DNA from 2 places in the Streptomyces sp. Wb2n-11 genome. Region 2 is predicted to be linked to the other one. Evidence: riboswitches for the same ligand, from Rfam matches in the RefSeq annotation. Region 2 holds a riboswitch; the other holds the start of a gene.
The links. A riboswitch is a leader RNA that binds a small molecule or an ion and turns the genes downstream of it on or off. The one in region 2 is predicted to bind cyclic di-AMP.
Positions count from the first base shown of each region.

Region 1 (9,478 bases), 3.0 Mb from region 2:
CTTTCCCCTTCCTGTCGGTCGCGCCGTAGAATCGGGGCATTGTGTCTGAGTCCTCCAGCGTGCCTCCCGGCGCCGCCCACCACGTCTCCCCCTTCCACCGAGCGAAGGGCGAGCCCCGCTTCCCCGGCGGTCCCGCGCCCGACCCCGCCGGGTCGCACCACGAGCGGCGGATCCGCAGCTTCCAGCCGCGGCGCAGCCGGGTGACCACGGGCCAGGCCGAAGCGCTGGAGCGGCTCTGGCCCCAGTGGGGCCTGGACATCGACGGGCAGCGCGTCCTCGACCTCGACGAGCTCTTCGACGGCCGTGGGATGCCGGTCGTGCTGGAGATCGGTTTCGGGATGGGTGAGGCCACCGCACAGATGGCCGCCGAGGACCCCGGCACCGGCATCCTCGCCGTCGACGTGCACACCCCCGGGCAGGGCAACCTGCTCGGTCTCGCCGAGCGCGCCGGCCTCACCAACGTCCGGGTGGCCAACGGCGACGCGATCATTCTGCTCCGCGAGATGCTGCCGCCCGCCTCCCTCGCCGGGCTGCGCGTCTACTTCCCCGACCCGTGGCCGAAGAAGCGCCACCACAAGCGGCGCCTCATCCAGCCCGAGTTCCTCTCCCTCGCCGCGCCCAGCCTCGCGCCCGGCGCGATCCTGCACTGCGCGACCGACTGGGAGCCGTACGCCGAGCAGATGCTGGAAGTGCTCACCGCTCACCCCGGCTTCGAGAACACCGTGCCGGACGGCGGCTACGCGCCCAGGCCCGGATTCCGGCCGCTCACCCGCTTCGAGGGGCAGGGGCTCGACAAGGGCCATGTCGTGCACGACCTGTTGTTCCGCCGCAAGTAGAACCCGCGACCAGAACCCACGGGCAGAGTCCCTGGGCATCGCCGGCTGTCCGTACCCCTCGTTAGGGTCGTCGGGTGTACGAGTCGCCTCCGCACCCCCGGCACCACCCGGCGGTCCCGGACTGTGAGCAGCAGCCGCAGTTCACCGCCGTACCGCCGCCTGCGCACTGGCACTACAAGCCGCGCCGCGCCCGGCGGCGTGCCAGGGCGGTGCGCGCGGGCGCGGTGATCACGCTGCTCGCGCTCTGCGCCCTGGTGATCCTGGCGATCGTCCGCGACCAGACCGGTACCCAGGGCTTCCTGGTGGGCCTGGGGCTGGCGGTGCTGCCGGTGCCGCTGCTGGCCGCCGCGTTCCTCTGGCTGGACCGGGTTGAGCCCGAACCCTGGCGGAACCTCGTCTTCGCCTTCGCCTGGGGCGCGTTCGCCGCGGCCCTCGTCGCGATCATCGCGAACAGTTTCGCGACCCGTTGGATAGCCACGGCCACCGCCGATCCGGCGGGGGCCGAATCCCTCGGCGCGACGGTGATAGCCCCGGTCGTCGAGGAGAGCGCGAAGGCGGCGGCGATACTGCTGATCTTCCTTTTCCGCAGACGGGACTTCACCGGGATCGTCGACGGAGTGGTCGTCGCCGGCTTCACGGCGACCGGCTTCGCCTTCACCGAGAACATCCTCTATCTCGGCAACGCCTTCGGTGAGGACCAGGCGGCGGGTGCCTCCGGCCTCGCCTCGGTGACCGCGGCGACCTTCTTCGTACGCATCGTGATGTCGCCGTTCGCGCACCCGCTGTTCACGGTGCTGACGGGTATCGGCTTCGGGCTCGCCGCGCTCGCGCCGCAGCGGCGCCCGGGCCGGTGGCGGCGGATCGCGCTGCCGCTGCTCGGTCTGGTGCTCGCCATGGGCGTGCACGCCCTGTGGAACGGCTCCGCGGCCTTCGGGACGTACGGCTTCTACGCGGTGTACGCCGCCTTCATGGTCCCCGCCTTCGCGCTGCTGACCTGGCTGGTGATCTGGACGCGCCAGCGCGAACTGCGCACGATCGCCGCCGAACTGCCCGCCTACGCCGCCGCCGGCTGGCTGCGGCCGGCCGAGCCGGCCGCGCTCGCCTCGATGCGGGCCCGTTCGCTGGCACGGGGCGCGGCGGCGCGCGCGTACGGAAGCGGTCCGTACGGAAGCGGTCCGTACGGAAGCGGTCCGTACGGAAACCAGGCGGCATCCGGCGGGCGGGCCGCGTCCCGGGCCGCCGCCCGTGCCGTCGCCGAGTACGAGGTCTTCGCGACGTCCCTGGCCCTCCTGCGCCACCGGGCCCACCGCGGCGCGGCGGGCCCGGACTTCACCGCACGCGAGCAGGAGCTGCTGCACCACCTGTGGCAGCGCAGGGACGTGGCCGGGCCGGCCCTGGAGTACGCGGCGCGGGCGACGAGCCGGGTGTGGGCCCCGCCAGCGCCCCCGTGGCGGACCCGGCCGTACCCGTGGCCGTCGCCGGCGCCGTGGTACGGACCGCCGCCCCAGCGCTCCGCCCCCCACCGGGACCACGCCGTCCACAACCCGTACCGGCAGCAGCAGCGGTAACAGAGCCGGCAGCCCTGGCGACGGGGGGTGTGTGCCAGGACTGCCGGGGATCGAGGGGAACCGCGGGGAATGCCGTCAGACCGTGAGGCCCTTGTCCCGCAGCCACGCGGCCGGGTCGATGCCGGCGCCGCCGGGCGTGTGCACTTCGAGGTGCAGGTGGTCTCCCGTCACATTGCCGGTGGCGCCCACCCGGCCGATGACGTCGCCCGTTCCGACCTCTCCGGAGGTGACGGTCATCGAGGAGAGGTGGCAGTACCAGATCTCCGTGCCGTCCGGGAGCTCCAGGACGATGCGGTAGCCGTACGCGCCCGACCAGCCCGCCGATTTGATGGTGCCGCCGTGCACGGCCTTGAGCGGCGTGCCCTTCGGGGCGGCGAAGTCCAGGCCGGTGTGGTGGCCGGAGGACCACATCGAGCCGGACTGGCCGTAGGTGGAGGTGAGCGTGTACGAAGAGAGCGGCAGCGAGTAGCTGGCGGCCAGCTTGGCGAGCCGCTCCTGCTCGGCCTTGCGCGCGGCCTCTTCCTCCGCCTTCCGCTTCTCCTCCTCGGCCTTCCGCTTCTCCTCCTCGGCCTTGGCCTCCGCCGCGCTCTGCTGCTCGGCCGCCTCGGCCGCTGCCTGCTCGGCGGCCTTCGCCTCGGCGGCCACCTTGGCCTCGGTGTCGGCCGCGTCCTGCTGCTGCTCGGCCTGCTGGAGGATGCGGGCGCGCAGTGCCTCGCCCGCGTCGGTGGTGCCCTGCTGCGCGTCGGCGGTGGAGACGCCCGCGGTGGTGAGCGGGGCGGCGGCCAGGGTCGCTTGGCCCGCCGTGCCCGTACCCGCCTGGCCGCCGGAGCCCGAGTCGCCGGGCATCCAGGCGCCTATGCCGGGAAGGGACTTGGCGTCGGGCAGCGAGTCCGCGATCGCGTCGGGAAGGGAGATCGAGACGGCCGGCTTGTCCTGCGCGGTGGCTATGCCCCCGCGCCGACCGCGGCGATGACGCCGACGCCGAGAACGGTGGAACTACGGCCGATTCCGCCGCGCTGCTTGGCGACGCGATGACGGCCGCGCACGGGACGGATGGACTCCTCGGTGGGATTCCACTCTTCCCAGGTTCCCTCCGCGCCACCGGGAATGCCGGCGGCGTTCGGTACCTCGTACCCGTAAGAGGGCAGGGTGGCTTCGGGGGCAGGCCTGTTGGACGCCACGGAGGCGTGCTCCTTTCCTTCCTTCTCGCCTACCGGGTTAGCTGACGGGTTCGGAGCAGGAAGGTCTCCTACGGGCTCCTCGTAGGTACGAAGGAGTCCGATTCACCCCAAGGAACGTGGTTCCCCGGTTCCCTTGCGGAATTCGGCGCGTGCGCACGGTGTCGCCTCTTGCGACGACTGGGACGACCGCGCTGCGTTATCGAACGTTAATAGACACCAGGTCCGCTTTCCAAGCTGTTCCCGTTGATCGTTAACGATATCGACCTGAATCAATCACCACACAAGCGGTCGTAGTGGGGCGAGTTGATCTGCCCCCGATCGACACTCTGAAACCTCGCTTCCATGACGGTTCGTCAATCGTTATGCGTAGTGGCGTCTTACGACTACGCAGCGTCGCGGGCCTAGTTTCGTCGTCATGGTTGTCAACAGCACGCGGTCCGTGGCCGACCGCTACCGCGAGTTCTCCGAACAGCAGGCGCGCGGCGTCTCCCCCGCCTACGCCGAACTCACCGCCCGCATCAGCGAGGACGAGGACCTCTGCGCCCTCATCGCCGCCCTGCCGCCCGGCAACAAGCAGCAGCCCAATCTCCTCCTCGCGGCCGTCCGCTTCCTCGGCGGCCCCTCCGAGCGGTGGGCGCCCTTCCGCGCCTGGACCCTGGCCCACTGGGACGCCGTACGCGCCGTCGTGCTGACCCGCTTCACCCAGACCAACGAGCCCGCCCGCTGCGCCACCCTGCTGCCCCTCCTCGCCGCGCTCCCGCAGCCCCTCGCCCTCATCGAGGTCGGCGCCTCCGCCGGCCTGTGCCTCCACCCCGACCGCTACGCCTACCGCTACGACGGCGGCGCCGTCCTGGGCTCCTCCCCCGTCACCTTCGACTGCCGTACGGAGGGCCCCGCACCCCTCCCCACCGCGCTGCCCGGCATCGCCTGGCGCGCCGGCATCGACCTCAACCCCCTCGACACCACCGACGAGGAAGACGTCCGCTGGCTCCAGTCACTGATCTGGCCGGGCCGCGCGGAGCGCCCGCGGCAGCAGCTCGCCGCCATCGAGGCCGTACGTACGGCGCCCCGCCCCCGCATCGTCCGCGGCGACCTCGTCGACGAACTCCCGGCGCTGGCCGCCGAAGCCCCGGCGGACGCCACCCTGGTCGTCTTCCACACCGCCGTACTGACCTACCTGCCGCTCGCCCGCCGCGAGGAGTTCGCCGCGCTCGTCCGCGAGCTGCCGGGCCACTGGATCTCCAACGAGCACCACACCGTGCTGCCCCGGCTCGACGCCCCCGCCCCCGACGACGAGCACCTGCTCACCCTCGCCCTCGACGAGCGCGTGGTCGCCTTCACCGCTCCGCACGGTCAGAGTCTCCACTGGTTCGGTGCGACGAGGGTGCCGGGTGGGACGGGCGCGACGGGTGTGACGCCACCCGCCTGACCAGGCTCACGGTCCGGCGGCGGTCCGGCTGTCCCTCGGCGGGCCGCGCGACCGCCAGCAGGGCCATGTCGTCCGTGGCGGCCCCGTGCGTGTGCAGCCGTACGTCGTCGGTGATCGCGTCCAGCAGTTCCTCGGGGCCCGGGAAGATCCGCCCGCGCAGCCGCGCGGGCGGATCGTAGAAGACGCCGTCGGCGTTCCTGGCCTCGGAGAGGCCGTCCGTGAAGAGCAGCAGCGTGGCGCCCGGCGGGAACGCGCGCTCCTGGGCCCGGTCGGGCCAGGTCCCCAGCTCGCCCATCCCCAGCGGCAGCGCGGCCTCGTCCGGCACGATCTCCGTGAGAGCCCCGTCGGCGTACAGCATGAGCGGCTCAGGATGGCCGCGGTTGACCAGCCGCACGACACCCTGGCCGCGCGGGATCTCGGCGAGCACGGCGGTCGTGAACCCCTCGAAGGCGTCGATCCCGTCCCGCCGCGCGCCCTCCCGCATGAGCGCCCGTTCCAACCGCTGCACGACACCTTCGAGCGACCTCTCCTGCTCGGCGGCCTCCCGGAACGCCCCGATGACGACGGCCACCGCCTCCACCGCGTCGAGGCCCTTCCCGCGTACGTCGCCGACCACCAGCCGTACCCCGGCCGGTGTGTCCTGCACGGCGAAGAGGTCCCCGCCGATGAACGCGTCCGCCTGCGCGGCCTCGTACCGCGCCGCGACGTGCAGGCCGGCGATCCGGGCGGGGGGCGTGGGGATCACGGCACGCTGGGCCGCCTCGGCGATGGTGCGGGCGGAGGCGAGCTGCTCGCCGCTGCGGCGCACGACGCGGTTGATGACCAGCGCGAGGACGGCGACGGTGACGACGGTGACCAGTTCGGTCACGGACTCGATCTCGGTCGAGGTGTCGTTGTACAGGTGCAGCCCCACGACGGCGGCGACCGCGGCGCCCCCGGCGAGGAGCGTGTTGCGCAGGGAGAAGAACGGCGCGGCGATCAGCGGGGCGGCGGCGAAGAGCGGTGACGCGGTGAAGTGCGGCGGCGTGACGACGTCGAAGACGAGCCCGCCGACGATCAGCAGCGCCGGCAGTGCCCGGAGGAAGTGCCGGGCCGTCCCCACGGCGTCGACGCCCGCTCCGCCTTGCTTCCCCACCTGTGGTCTCCCGCTCGCTCCGCATCCGCGTGCGGACGGTACCGTGCCCAGCCCAGGCTGGCCGTAGCCGCGCCGCACGGCCGTCCGGGGGCAGCCGACCGGGGGACGGCGGCGCCCTCGTGCGAGCCGCGAACGACGAAGGTCCGGATCTCTTCCGAGATCCGGACCTTCGTCTTCAGTAGCGGGGACAGGATTTGAACCTGCGACCTCTGGGTTATGAGCCCAGCGAGCTACCGAGCTGCTCCACCCCGCGTCGTTGAACCCAACTCTACGCCATTCGGGGACCGGCTCCGACCATTTACGCCTGCGCGGCGATCACGCGCGCGCACTTCAGGGACTCGGTCCGCGTGGTGCCGACTTCCAGGTCGTACACGACACCGCGGTGCACGAGCTCCGCCTGCGCCGCCGCCGTCCCCGGCACCCGGTCCCCGCGGGCCACCTCGCGCCCGGCGGCGACAGCGCTCTCGCACCGCACCCCGATCCACAGCACACCGAGCCCGTCGGGGGCGGTCCGCCAGCGGTCCTGCGAGGCCGCCCCGCCGAGGAGGACCCCGTCGACGACGATCCGTACCCCCGCACGCGCCATCTCGGCGACCCCACGGCTCCACGCCACGTCCAGCGCCCGGAACCCGTCTCCCACGGACGCCTGCCCGTCCGCCCCGAACCCGATCCCGCCGGTCTCGGGCAGTACGGCCTGCAAGCAGCGCGCGATGACCGACTTGCCCGAGCTGGAACCACCGTTGAGGACGATCCCCCGGACGGCCACGGCGTCACTGCAACGACCGCGCCCAACACCTTTCCGGCCGATGGGCGTTGTCCGCCGGAGCTACTCGGCGACCTCCGTCCGCTCCCACCACTCGTAGACGGTCAGCCGTCCTTCGTCACTGTCCTGGTGCCTCGTCGTGACCTTGAAGTGTTCGTACCCGCCGCGGTGCGGAATCTTCAGTTCCTGCCCGGGAGGAGTGATCGGGACGATCCGATCGCGCAGGTCGTCCGGGCCGCCTTCGAGGAGTGCCTTGTCCGTCATGCCCCCAGTCTTCCCAGGCACGAGCCGGCGCGCACGCGGACGCGCCCGGGTCCGAAGACACGAAAGCGCCCCGGCCGGGACGAGCCCGGCGGGGCGCTGACGTGCGGACCGGCCGGGGATCCCCGGCCGCCTCGGGCGGTAGGCCGTGTGGGACTCGAACCCACAACCAACGGATTAAAAGTCCGCTGCTCTGCCAATTGAGCTAACGGCCCTCGGCGCGTCACCCCCGAGCATAGCCGCAGCGGGCCCGGCAGCCGATCGGGTATCGGTTACCGAGCCCGTCGGAGTCTGCCGGGACCCTAGAACAGACCCCTGTAGTTCTGCCAGCCGGTGGCGATCTGCGTGCGGCTGCCGAAGGAACCGCGGCCGTCGCCGTTGTTGCGGAACAGCTTTCCGGCGGAGTCGCGTTCGACGATGTCCGCCTTGCCGTCACCGTTCAGGTCACCGACGCCGACGACGGCGTTGTACGACCGGCCCCAGTCCTTGAAGACCTGGACCCGCCCCTTGAACGTGCCGTTCCCCGTACCGTCGTAGCGCCACAACCCGCCCGACCTGTCGTGCCCGAGCAGATCCGCCTTGCCGTCGCCGGTGATGTCGCCGACACCGGCGATCCGCCCGTACGTCTTCCAGTTCGTGCCGATCCGCACCTTGGCGCTGAACTTCCCGCCGGCCGCGCCCGCGTAGAAGTACATGTCTCCCGTCGACGCCTGACGTGCCACCAGGTCCGTACGGCCGTCACCGTTCATGTCGCCGGGGGACGTCAGCACGTCGTACCGCCCCCAGCCCGTCCCGATCGAGGTGTACGCGGTCGACGGCGTCAGCGCCTTCCCGCAGCGGGGCTTGTACGCACGCAGCTCGCCCGACGGCTGCCGCACCAGCACGTCATTGCACCGGTCGCCGTTCACGTCACCGAACGGCACCGCGTACGCCGACGCCGGCCAGCCGCTGCCCGACGTCTTGCCGGAGAACTTCCCCCCTGCCGTTCCGTGGTGGAAGGTGAGGGAACCGGAGCTGTTGAGCGTCAGCAGGTCGCCGACGGCGTCGCCCAGGGCGAAGTCGTGGCGCACCGGTCCCGCCCCCCGCAGCCTGACGGTCCCGGTCCGCCGCAGCGCGGGGCCGTTGCCGTCCGCCGGTGCGGCGGAGAGCGTCCAGGCGTAGGTGCCGTTCGGGAAGGGGACGTCACCCGGCACGTTCCGGACCGTGCCGTGCCAGTGGGCGGTGAGCCGCTCGCGCGCGGCCCCGCCCCGCACCGTGTCGACGACCTTGCCGGTGGCCCTGTCGCGCAGCGTCAGCGTCCAGGACGCGGCCGGTTTGGACAGCGCAGTGGTGGTGACGTCCTGGGGTACGGCGTCGAGGGTGCGCGGCGTGATCTCGGGGTGGTCTTCCGGCGTTCCGGCGGCGGTCATGGGCTGCCCGAGGACACCGGACGGGATCAGACGCGTCCGCTCCTGGTCGTCCACGTACGCGGCGTTCCCGCCGAAGCGGTCGACGGTCCACCGCACATGCCGCTGCGGGACCCCCGTGTCGGGCAGCTCGCCGGCGGTACGGCTCCGGGCCTGTCCGGTGTCCACCGTGGTGAGCACGAGCCTCCCGGCGGCCCTGTCGTGCGTGACCAGCCATCCGTCGCCGAGCAGCGCCTCGCCCGAAGGCACCGGCACGGACTTCTTCGTCGTACGGTCGTACACCCCGGCGGGGCCGCCCGAGGGGCAGCTCCAGTACAGCCATCGGCCGACCGCCTGGAGCTCGTCGGGCACGCAGCCCGCGCCGGTGCCCGCCGTTTCGGCGGTCGTCCCGGCGGCGAGGTCCCGCGCGGTGACCACGCCCTTCGCCGTGCCCGCGGTCCACAGCCGGCCCGCCCAGACGGCGGCGGCACCGGGGGCGCGCCGGACGAGGACCTTGCCGTCGGAGAGGCGGTGGACGGTCTGCTTTCCCGCCGCCTCGGAGGTGTGGACCAGGTGGTCCGGGGTGACGGAGGTGATCTCTCCGCCCTCGGGGACCACCAGCGTGCTGTCGTCGTCGGCGTCCGGCCCTTCGACGCGGACCAGGTCCCGCTCGGCGGTGTCCCGGTCCAGCCGCGCGAACCGCCCGTCACCGACGCCGTGGAGCGCGCCGCAGGCCGCGTCGCCGTCCGCGCACGCCGGCACGTCGTAGGCGTGGTCGGTGAGCCGGCCGCGCTCTCCGTACGTCGGCGTGCCGCTGGGGCTGAGCGTGCGGCCGTAGTCTCGCTTCGCGCCCGTGCTGTTGTCGGTGAAGCCGAGGCGTCCCTGGGCGAGAGACAGCCCTTCCACGGTGGCGGACACAG
Region 1 is NZ_CVPB01000001.1:3,734,551-3,744,028, reverse strand. Features, by position in the region: gene trmB (tRNA (guanosine(46)-N7)-methyltransferase TrmB) at 60-836, shown strand; gene BN1555_RS17075 (PrsW family intramembrane metalloprotease) at 911-2,404, shown strand; partial or broken gene BN1555_RS17070 (M23 family metallopeptidase) at 2,480-3,552, opposite strand; cyclic di-AMP (ydaO/yuaA leader) riboswitch at 3,597-3,743, opposite strand; gene BN1555_RS17065 (DUF2332 domain-containing protein) at 4,001-5,014, shown strand; gene BN1555_RS17060 (PP2C family protein-serine/threonine phosphatase) at 4,923-6,149, opposite strand; tRNA gene BN1555_RS17055 (tRNA-Met) at 6,329-6,402, opposite strand; gene BN1555_RS17050 (chloramphenicol phosphotransferase CPT family protein) at 6,448-6,915, opposite strand; gene BN1555_RS17045 (DUF5988 family protein) at 6,976-7,176, opposite strand; tRNA gene BN1555_RS17040 (tRNA-Lys) at 7,316-7,388, opposite strand; gene BN1555_RS17035 (FG-GAP repeat domain-containing protein) at 7,476-9,478, opposite strand, start outside.
Region 1: it holds a riboswitch for cyclic di-AMP, as region 2 does, so the genes downstream of both, BN1555_RS17070 (M23 family metallopeptidase) here and BN1555_RS03040 (transglycosylase SLT domain-containing protein) in region 2, are expected to answer to the same signal.

Region 2 (9,478 bases):
GTACAGACAGTGCGTGGGGTCCGGTCCGCTGCCGAGCTTGGTGGGTTCGCCGCTGGTGACGCCCTTGTAGCGTTCGCAGGGGACGATGTTGCGGCTGCTGTCGCCGACGATGGTGACGGCCGAGAGCCGGGCGGTGTCGCCGTAGTTGGAGTTGATGCCGGCGAGGGACTTGCCGGGAGCGGTGACGGTCACGTTCTGGATCACCACGTGGCGCTGGTACTGCTTGCTGCAGTTGCCGCACGAACGGTAGAGCTTCCCGAAGTCGTTGACCTGGAAGTTCTTGATGACCATCGTGCCGGGGCCGTTGTGCTGGAAGACCTTGTCGGACGCCTTGCGGGCGCCGCCGCCGTCGATGGTCATGGTCTGGGACGCGGAGGTGCCCTTGAAGGTGGCGGCGTCCTCGCCGACGTCCTCCCACCAGACGTTCTGGAGCGTGCAGGTGCCCTTGCAGTGGATGCCGTCGGCGGCCGGGGAGCCGAGGATCACGTTCTTGAGCGTGGCGCCGTCGGCCAGCTCGAAGAGCGGTCCCTGGCCCTCGTCCTGACCGCCGGAACCGAGGTCTCCGCTGCCGTAGTGACGGACCATCTTGCCGTCCACGACCCCGCTCACCTTGATCGTGGTGGGGACGGCCTTCTGCCCGGCCGGCGTGGGCCAGGCGGCCGCCGCGGCGGGACCGCTGCCGATCAGTACGGCCGGCAGGGCGAGAGCCAGGGCGGACAGGAGAACGCGGGATGTCGGCATGGCTCGCCGGTTTTTGTCGCGTAGGGCCATGGTGCTCCTCCTTGATGAGTCACAGCCCGCCGTGTTCATGTTCATGAACTCGGTCGGTTGCCGAGAAACTAGAGAGAGGACGGGTTCATGTCAATCAGGTGGACATGACGTTTCTGGCGGGCCACCTCCGCACCACCCCCTGTTGCCTCCGGTTCTGCTGGGCGTGCGGGCTGTGCGAGCAGGCCCGGAAGGGGGAAGGTGCGCACCGGAAGGGGGGTCGGGCCGGGGGAAGGATTGTTTTTATTCATGAACTTTGTCTGAACGGGTGAACTCTGGAAGGAGTGCAAGGGTATTGCCCCGGGGGTGGGGGGCGTGCCACTCTCGGCCCGGGGGGCCCCGCCGCGAGTCCGTTGCCGGCGTCCGGTTCCAGGGCGCCGAGTGGTCGCCCCGCTCCCGTTCGCACCATCGCTGTCCGGTGCGCGGCCCCCGTTTTTCCCGTTCAGTATCACGTCCGAAGTCGCGATCATTGTTCGACATTTCGAACAATGCGTCATGTGAACCACCGAGTTGAAGGAGAAGCGTGTGAGCCGCACTCTGCGCAGATCTTCGTTCCTCGCCCTGCCCGCCGCCGTCATGCTGGCCCTGATGCCGTCGAGCGCCTCCGCCTATCCCGGACCCGGAAGGGTTACGGGGGACGTGGTCGTCCACGACCCGACCATGCTCCGCAAGTCGGACGGCCGGTACCTGCTCTACTCCACCCACGGCTACCTGGAGTCCCGTACCTCCACCGACCGCACCGCCTTCAGCCGCAACGGCAACGCCCTTTCCTCACCGCCCGGTTGGTGGTCGCGCTACTCGTCCGCGAACGACCCGTGGGCACCCGACATCTCGTACCACGGCGGCCGGTACCTGATGTACTACTCCGTTTCGAGCTTCGGCTCCAACACCTCCGCCATCGGCCTCGCCACCTCCTCGACCGGCCTGCCGGGCAGCTGGAGCGATCAGGGCATCGTCTACTCCTCCACCTCCAGCAGTGACTACAACGCCATCGACCCGGACCTGTTCGTCGACGGCGACGGCAAGTGGTGGCTGGCCTTCGGCTCCCACTGGAGCGGGATCAAGATGATCCGCCTCGACCCCGGGACCGGCAAGCAGTACGCGGGGGACACCACCCGCCACTCGCTCGCCTCGCGCCCCACGGGGGCGAGGGCGGTGGAGGGCCCGACCGTGGTCAAGCGGAACGGGTACTACTACCTCTTCGCCTCGTACGACACCTGCTGCAGCGGCACCGCCTCCACGTACAAGATCAAGGTCGGCCGGGCCACCAGCCCCACCGGGCCGTACTACGACCGCAACGGCGTCCCCATGAACAACGACGGCGGCACCGTGGTCATGGCGTCACAAGGATCCGTGATCGGCCCCGGCGGGCAGGACATCATGCCCGACTCCGACGGCGACCTGCTCGTCTACCACTACTACGACGGCAATGACGCCGGCGCGCCCAAGCTCGGCCTCAACCTGCTGAGCTGGAACGGCGGCTGGCCCACCGCGTACTGACGGCAGATCGACGGCAACACCACGCACGGACACCGGGGACCGGGACGCGCGGTCCTCCGCGAGCCCGGCTCACGTCACCCGCTCATCCCCCCACCCAGGGAAGGACCCCCCTCATGAGCGATCTCCGTACCCTCACCACCCCGCGGCGTCTCGCCGCACTCGCCGCCGGCTGCGCGGCCGCCTTCGCTCTCACCACGCTGGCCCCCGACTCGGCGGGCGCCGCCGAAGCCGCGCCCATCGGCTTCGGCGCCGGCACCACGGGCGGTGGCAACGCACCTGCCACCACCGTCTCCACGCTCGCCGCCTTCAAGACCGCCGTCGCGAGCGATTCGGCCAAGGTCGTGAAGGTGTCCGGGCTCATCCCGCTGTCCGGACAGGTCGACATCGGATCCAACACCACCGTCCTGGGCGTCGGTTCGTCCTCCGGCTTCACCGGTGGCGGGCTGCGGATCAAGGAGAAGACGAATGTCGTCGTCCGCAACCTGAACATCAGCAAGCCCGTGGCCCCCGCCGACGGCATCACCGTCCAGAAGTCCACGAAGGTGTGGATCGACCACAACGCCTTCTCCGCCGACCGCAACCAGGGCGACAAGGACTACTACGACGGACTTCTGGACATCACGCACGCGTCCGACTCCGTCACCGTGTCCTGGAACACCTTCAAGGACCACTTCAAGGGCAGCCTCGTCGGCCACAGCGACAACAACGCGGCCGAGGACACCGGGCACTTGCGTGTGACGTACCACCACAACCACTTCAGCAACGTCTTCTCGCGCATCCCCAGTCTGCGCTTCGGCACCGGCCACTTCTACGACAACTACGTACAGGGCGCCGACACCGCCGTGCACTCCCGCATGGGCGCGCAGATGCTCGTCGAGAACAACGTCTTCCGTACGACGAAGCTCGCCGTGACCACCAGCCGCAGCAGTGACGTCGACGGGTACGCGGTGCTGCGCGGCAACGACCTCGGAGGCGCCGCGACTGAGATATCCCGTACGGGCTCCTTCACGAACCCGCCGTACAGCTACACGGCGGAGCCGGCCTCCTCCGTCGTCGCCTCGGTGACGGCGGGCGCGGGTACCGGCCGGATCGGCTGACCGGCCGCCGGCCGCCGGGGAGCGGCCGGCGCACAGCGGCCGCCCCCCGCGGGCAGCGGGCGGCGGCCGCGCCACGGTCGCGGTGACCGGGACGTGAGCGGAAGTCCTGAGGCGCATGACACGGCGGGGAAGGACGGGAAAGCGGCTGCCCAGCGAGTCCTACGGCCCGAGGGGCCGGTTCGTGGTCTTCGACGTCCGCGGCACCGGGCGGACCGGACTCGCGATCTGTCACGGCGCCCCGGCTCGGCTACCTCTTCCTCCCGATGACCATCCGGCTCATCGGTGGGGCGTACCCGCAGGCACGGTTCCCCGGCGTGCCGCTCCGGGGTGGACCGTCGCCTTCACGTTCGTCAATGTCGCGGTCCCCCGTCACCTGCGCGCGCCGGCGCCGCGACGGAGGCGGCCCGGGCCCGCTGTCGTACGTCGTCGCATCCGGGACCGGTGCGGTGGCGGATCCTTGCCCGCTGTACGGCCTCGGCGGCGAGGCGTTCACCCTGGGCCTCGTCCGGCTGGGGCTCGGTGTGGTCCACCTCACCCGCATGTTCCGCCATGCCCCGAGACCCGCCGCCGGAGATGTCGTTCACCGAGGCGGAGGGCCGCCCTGCGAGGGGAGGGGGACCGCGAGGTCGGGAACGCGGCGTAGAAGGCCCGTGCGCGGCCGCTGCGGCCGCTCGACGGGAACCTCCCGGCTCACGGGCCCGGACGGACAACGCCGACGGCCCCGCTCCGCCGCCTGAACGGCTGGGGGAGCGGGGCCGAGGACGCGGGCCTTCTAGTAGGGGCCGTTCACATTGTCGATCGAGCCGTACCGGTCGGCGGCGTAGTTGCACGCGGCGGTGATATTGGCGACCGGGTCGTAACTGTCCGTCGACGTACCGGGCACGTGATAGGCCTGGAACGTCGGCTGGATCACCTGGAGAAGGCCCTTGGACGGAGTGCCGGCGACAGCGTTGGAGTCCCAGTTGTTGATGGCCCGCGGGTTGCCCGAGGACTCACGCATGATGTTCCTGTGAATTCCCTCATACGTGCCGGGAATACCGTGCTTGGCCATGACGGCCAGCGATTCCTTGATCCAGCCGTCGAGGTCGTTGGAATAGGACGCGGTTTCCACGGCGGGGGCGTCGCTTTCGGCGGCCGGTGCGGTCTTCCGCTCGGAACGGTCGGCCCGCTCGGAGGACGCCGGCGTCTCGGCCTCGGCCTCGGTCTTGGCCTCGGCCCCCCTGGCGATCGTCAGCTCGAGGCCGGGACGGATCAGCGAGGGGTTGGCGCCGACGGCCTCCCGGTTGTCCTGGTACAGCTTCTTCCAGCCGCCGGCCACGGAGTGGTCACCGGCGATCTTGGAGAGCGAGTCGCCCGACATCACGGCGTAGATGACGGAGTCGGCCTTCTCGGCAGCGGCGGCCTGCGGCGCCGCGCCGGCGGAGGTCGCGCCGATGAGCGGGAGGACGAGTGCGGCGCCTCCCGTACCCGCGGCGATGAAGCCCCGAGTGAGTGAGCCGTACCTGGAACGACGGTGCTTACCCTTTGCGGGCATGGTGATTTCCTCTCCGTCGCCTGCGAGGTGAGCTGTCGGGTTCGGGCTGGAGATGCCCGGCCGCATGTGAATGCGACTTCACCCCAAGCCGTTCCGGAATTCCGGATCGGCGGCTTACCTGGGTCCCCCGCTCCTGCCGTACGTGAGTAGGTGTGGTTTCCGGACGGCGGCAGGATTCGGCGGTCCACCCGGATTGACGGTGACCGTAAGCGAGAGAGGCCGGGCGGAACAAGCTCTGAAATTGCTCCGCAAGATCCATGTCGCGGTTCCGGACGGAGGAAATTCCGTCGCGCGCCTTGAGTGAGAACTCAACTTTCTTTCTGTGGGCCGGAACTGTGCCCTCCGCCGCTTCGATCATGCCGTCGAGGGCCGTGACTCATATCACTTGGGATGCACCGCCGGTCAGGAGCGGGCACGCAACCGCCTCTGCATGCATACGACATGGCATGTCATGGGGGTATTTAGTCCGATATGGAAATGCGGAGGTTCGAGGCCCTTTCCGGTCGGCTCCAGCCGTTACGGCCCTCCCGTGTACGCGGGAAAGCGTGGGCGGTGGGCCGGAGGGCACCGTCGCCAGATGTATGCCGACCGGCTTCCCCGGCCGGGGGCAGCGGGCCGGGCGTCGACGCCCTGATGCCTCGACGCCTCGACGCCCTGATGCCTCGACGCCTCGACGTCTGGACGGGGAGACGCGGCGGTCCGTGCGCAACACCGGCTCCGACTCGCCCAGTTCGGCTGCCGCCGCCTCGAAGTGGACCGGCTTCCAGCCGGTCCACGCCTTGACGCGTCCCTCCAACAGGTGCGGCGCCGAGCGCGCGGGGGTGCCGCACCCAGCCCGGTGCCCGGCCGCTGTCGGCGGCCAGATGCTCCCCGAGTGCGGCGAAGCCGTCGCTCGGCAGCAGCCGCAGGTCCGCCGCGGCGATCAACCCGGAAGGACTGGGCAGTCACGGGGAGGGGAGCGGGGAGTCGAGGCAGGCGTCCAGAGGCTCCAGCAACGGATCGTCAGGTCCCTTGAGCACGGCGGGATTCCCTTCGGTGCAGGCGATTCGGTGCTGGCGAGGTGGCAGTCCCGCGGCCACTCCTTGCCGGCCTCGTCCGCCTGCACGCGCTCGGTCGTGCGGGCACGCCCGCACCGGGCGGCGGCCGACGCCTCAGCTCCTCCAGATCCGGGTGGGCGGCGACGACCCGCTCCTGGAAGGGGAGTTCGCCGTCCGAGAGGTCCGGTACGCCGGTGGAGAAGAAGCCGTCCGGCCCCCCGCGCTCCTCCCGCATCGGCAGGTCCTGATACGGGATCGCCTCCTCGAGGAGCACCTGGGTCAGGGCGCGGCCGTCGAACCCGGCATGCGTACGGGCCCGCAGACCGCTCCGAGCCGGGGAAACGTCCTGGTCACGCCCTAGCATCACGAGCATGCTCACACTGCTGCACACCTCGCCCGTCCACGTCCCCGTCTTCGACGCGTTGCGCGACCGTGAACACCCCGGCCTCGAAATGCGCCACGTGGTGCACGAGGAACTGCTGGCGAAGGCCCGCTCCGGCGGGCCCGGCGCCGCTGACTCCGCGATCGCCGCGGTGCTCGCCGCGGCCGTCGGTGAGGGCAGGACCACGGCCGTACTCTGCACGTGCTCCACCATCGGCGCGACGGCGGAGGCGTACGGTGCGCGGCTCGGCGTCCCCGTGCTGCGGGTGGACCGCCCGATGGCGGCCGCCGCCGTCGCCGCCGCGCCGGAGCGCGACACGGTCCGCATAGCGGTGGTCGCCTCGGTGGACAGTACTTTCGGTCCCACGTGCGACCTGATCAGGGAGGAGGCGGACGCGGCGGAGCGGCGGGCCGACATCCGTACCGTGCGGGCCGAAGGCGCGTGGAAGCGCTTCGAGGACGGCGACCGGGACGGCTACCTGGACCTCGTCGCCCGGGCCGTCGACGCGGTCACCGGGGTGGACGTGGTGGTGCTGGCCCAGGCGTCCATGGCGGACGCGGCCGCCCGCACCCGCGACGGCCGCACCGCCGTGCCCGTGCTCTCCAGCCCGGGGCCCGGCCTGCGCGCGGCGGCGGCGACCGTCCGGCAGGGGTGACGGCGCCCGCCGGTACCAGTTACTCCGGTTTGCCCGTACCCGGATGTGTGACCCCGGCGGGCGGGGGCAGCCGCACAGGGAGAAAGTGGGTCTTGACCCCGTCGCACGACAGGCAGGAGGCCAGCCATGACCCATCCGTACCCGGACCCCGTACCGCCGTCGCCGATCCCTTCCCCCGGCCCGCCCGGCCCCGATCCGGGCCCCCTGCCGGGCCCGGGACCCGGCCCGGTGCCGGTTCCGCCGGAGCCGGGGCCCGATCCGATCCCGAAGCCCCCGGGGCCCGAGCCCGTACCCGATCCCGAGCCGGCCCCGGGACCCACGGGGGTCTGATCAGCGGGCGGGCGCTTCCGGCCGGACACCGTCCCCGAGGGTCCTGAGGGTGTGGAACGAACCCTCGCGGTCGGTGCGCCGGCAGGCGTGCGCGCCGGAGAAGTCGCACTGCCCCTGGGTGAGGGCCGCGGGCAGCCGCTCCGCGCGCAGCGCGTCGTAGTACGCCGGGGCCGCCGGGAAGCCCCGCGCCGGCACACCCGGCGGGCGCGCCGCCACCACGCGCCGGCCGCCCTGCGCGGCACCGGTCCCCTCGGTGAACCCCTGGTCGGAGAGCAGGCTCGGCGGGCCGGGTCCGGCGTCGTACGCGGCCCTGATCCGGTCGGGGACACCGCCCGGACGACGCGGTCCGCGCGCCAGTCCGATCGGCGTCTCCAGTACGTGGCGGCCCAGGACCGCCGTGCGCCGTGGCTCAGGCCGCTGTCCGCTCCACGGGGATCCACAGCTCCGCGTCCGCCTGTGTCCCGTCCCGCGACAGCCGGGTCCGCAGGATCTCGGGCCCCGGCCGGCTCCGGTAGGGATTGGACGGGAACCACTGCGTGAACACGTCCCGCCACAGGTACTGGAGCGTCCGCGGAAACGGCCCGGAGCTTTCGAAGACGGCCCACGTCCCGGCCGGGACGGTGAGCGCGTCCATGTCCTCGGGCACCGCGGCGCGCGTCACCACGCCGTGGTAGTAGTCGAGTTCGGTTCCCTCGGCGCGGCTCTCGTCCAGGTCGTCGCTCACCGAGATGATCCCCTCCGGCTCCTGGTCGGACAGACTCTCGATGCGCCGCAGCGTCTCCTGGCCGATCCCCCGGATGAAGGCGGCGATGGCAGGGTTCGCCCCCTCATGCACGAGCGGGACACGCGCCTTCCTGCCGACCACACGGAACTCGTCCTTCTCCACGATCTTGTACTGCATGCTGCTGCTCCCTTCGACGATGAGGCGGAAGGACATCCGTGGCTGGGACTGCAGGCGCGCACCGGTCCGCCTGGCCTCGCCGGGACCGACGCCGTGCATGACGCGGAACGCACGCGCGAACGCCTCCCCCGAGGTGTAGCCGTAACGCACCGCGACCTCCAGCAGCGTCCGCTCCCCGCCCAGCACCTCGGCACCCGCGACCGTCAGCCGCCTGCGCCGGACGTACTCCGAGAGCGGGATCCCCGCCAGCGCGGAGAACAGCCGCCGGAAGTGGTACTCCGACGTCACCGCGATCCGCGCCAGGTCGGCCACCTCGATCCGCTGATCAAGGTGGCACTCGATGTGCTCCATGGCCTGGTTCAGCCGCTCCAGCACCCCGGCCTCCTTCCCTCCCGGTCACTCACGCTAGGAAGGACCCACCCTGCCGGACCCGACATCCTGTGCCCGGCCCGGTCGGGTACGCCGGCCCCCGACGGCCCGCGCACCCCACACCCGCGTCCACCACGACGAGGGACACGGGCGCCGTGATCAATGCACTCGACGCCTTCCGCGCCGGGCCGCACGCCGGCCCGGCCCAGGTCTTCACGCTGCTCGCCGACGGCGAGCTCTCTCCCCCGGATCGCCGCGCGCGTCCCACTCGCTCGCCCTGAACCTGGCGGCCTCCGCCGAACCACCGGGTTCGCCGGACACCGCGCAGTGGGTACCCGGCCCCGACGTGATCGCCACCCCGCTCACCGCGCTCGTCGGTGAACTGCCCCCAGGGCCGTCGGTCGGTCCTGGAGACCGTGTCCCGCGCCCTGACGACGACCGAGATCCTGCTGGGCGAAGTGGTAGGCGACGACCGGGCCGCCGGGATGTGCGAGTGGCTGCGGGAGCCGCCGTTCAGCCAGTACGGAAGGCAGGGCCCGTCCCCGCACGGTCGGGTCGGTGAGGTCCTGGACCACGACGAGTGCGTGCACGTCCGCACCGGCCACTGCCTGCTCGAACGCGCCAAGTCCGCCCCGAGGCGGAGACGGTGGGCGCGATCAGGGCGCTCACCCACCTCAAGCGCTACGGGCCGATGGAGCCGTACTTCAAGGAGATCGACCGGGAGGAGTGCGACGAGACCGTGCGCCAGGCGCTGCACGACCTGCACCGGCCCGACGTCCTGCGCGACGACGCGCTGTTCTCGGCCCGTTCGGCCGCCCGTTTCGGCCGGGCGGCTCCACGGCCGTTGTCACCACTGGGGCCCGGTACCCGGCCGAGGGTGACAGTGAGAGCCGTTCGGGCCGGTC
Region 2 is NZ_CVPB01000001.1:687,200-696,677, reverse strand. Features, by position in the region: gene BN1555_RS03055 (pectate lyase) at 1-771, opposite strand, end outside; gene BN1555_RS03050 (arabinan endo-1,5-alpha-L-arabinosidase) at 1,345-2,268, shown strand; gene BN1555_RS03045 (pectate lyase family protein) at 2,382-3,365, shown strand; gene BN1555_RS03040 (transglycosylase SLT domain-containing protein) at 4,138-4,899, opposite strand; cyclic di-AMP (ydaO/yuaA leader) riboswitch at 4,902-5,062, opposite strand; gene BN1555_RS03030 (arylsulfatase) at 6,308-6,973, shown strand; partial or broken gene BN1555_RS40045 (hypothetical protein) at 7,304-7,644, opposite strand; gene BN1555_RS03015 (AraC family transcriptional regulator) at 7,713-8,579, opposite strand; gene BN1555_RS40040 (hypothetical protein) at 8,729-8,854, shown strand; gene BN1555_RS38410 (hypothetical protein) at 8,936-9,163, opposite strand; partial or broken gene BN1555_RS40035 (ABC transporter ATP-binding protein) at 9,460-9,478, opposite strand, start outside.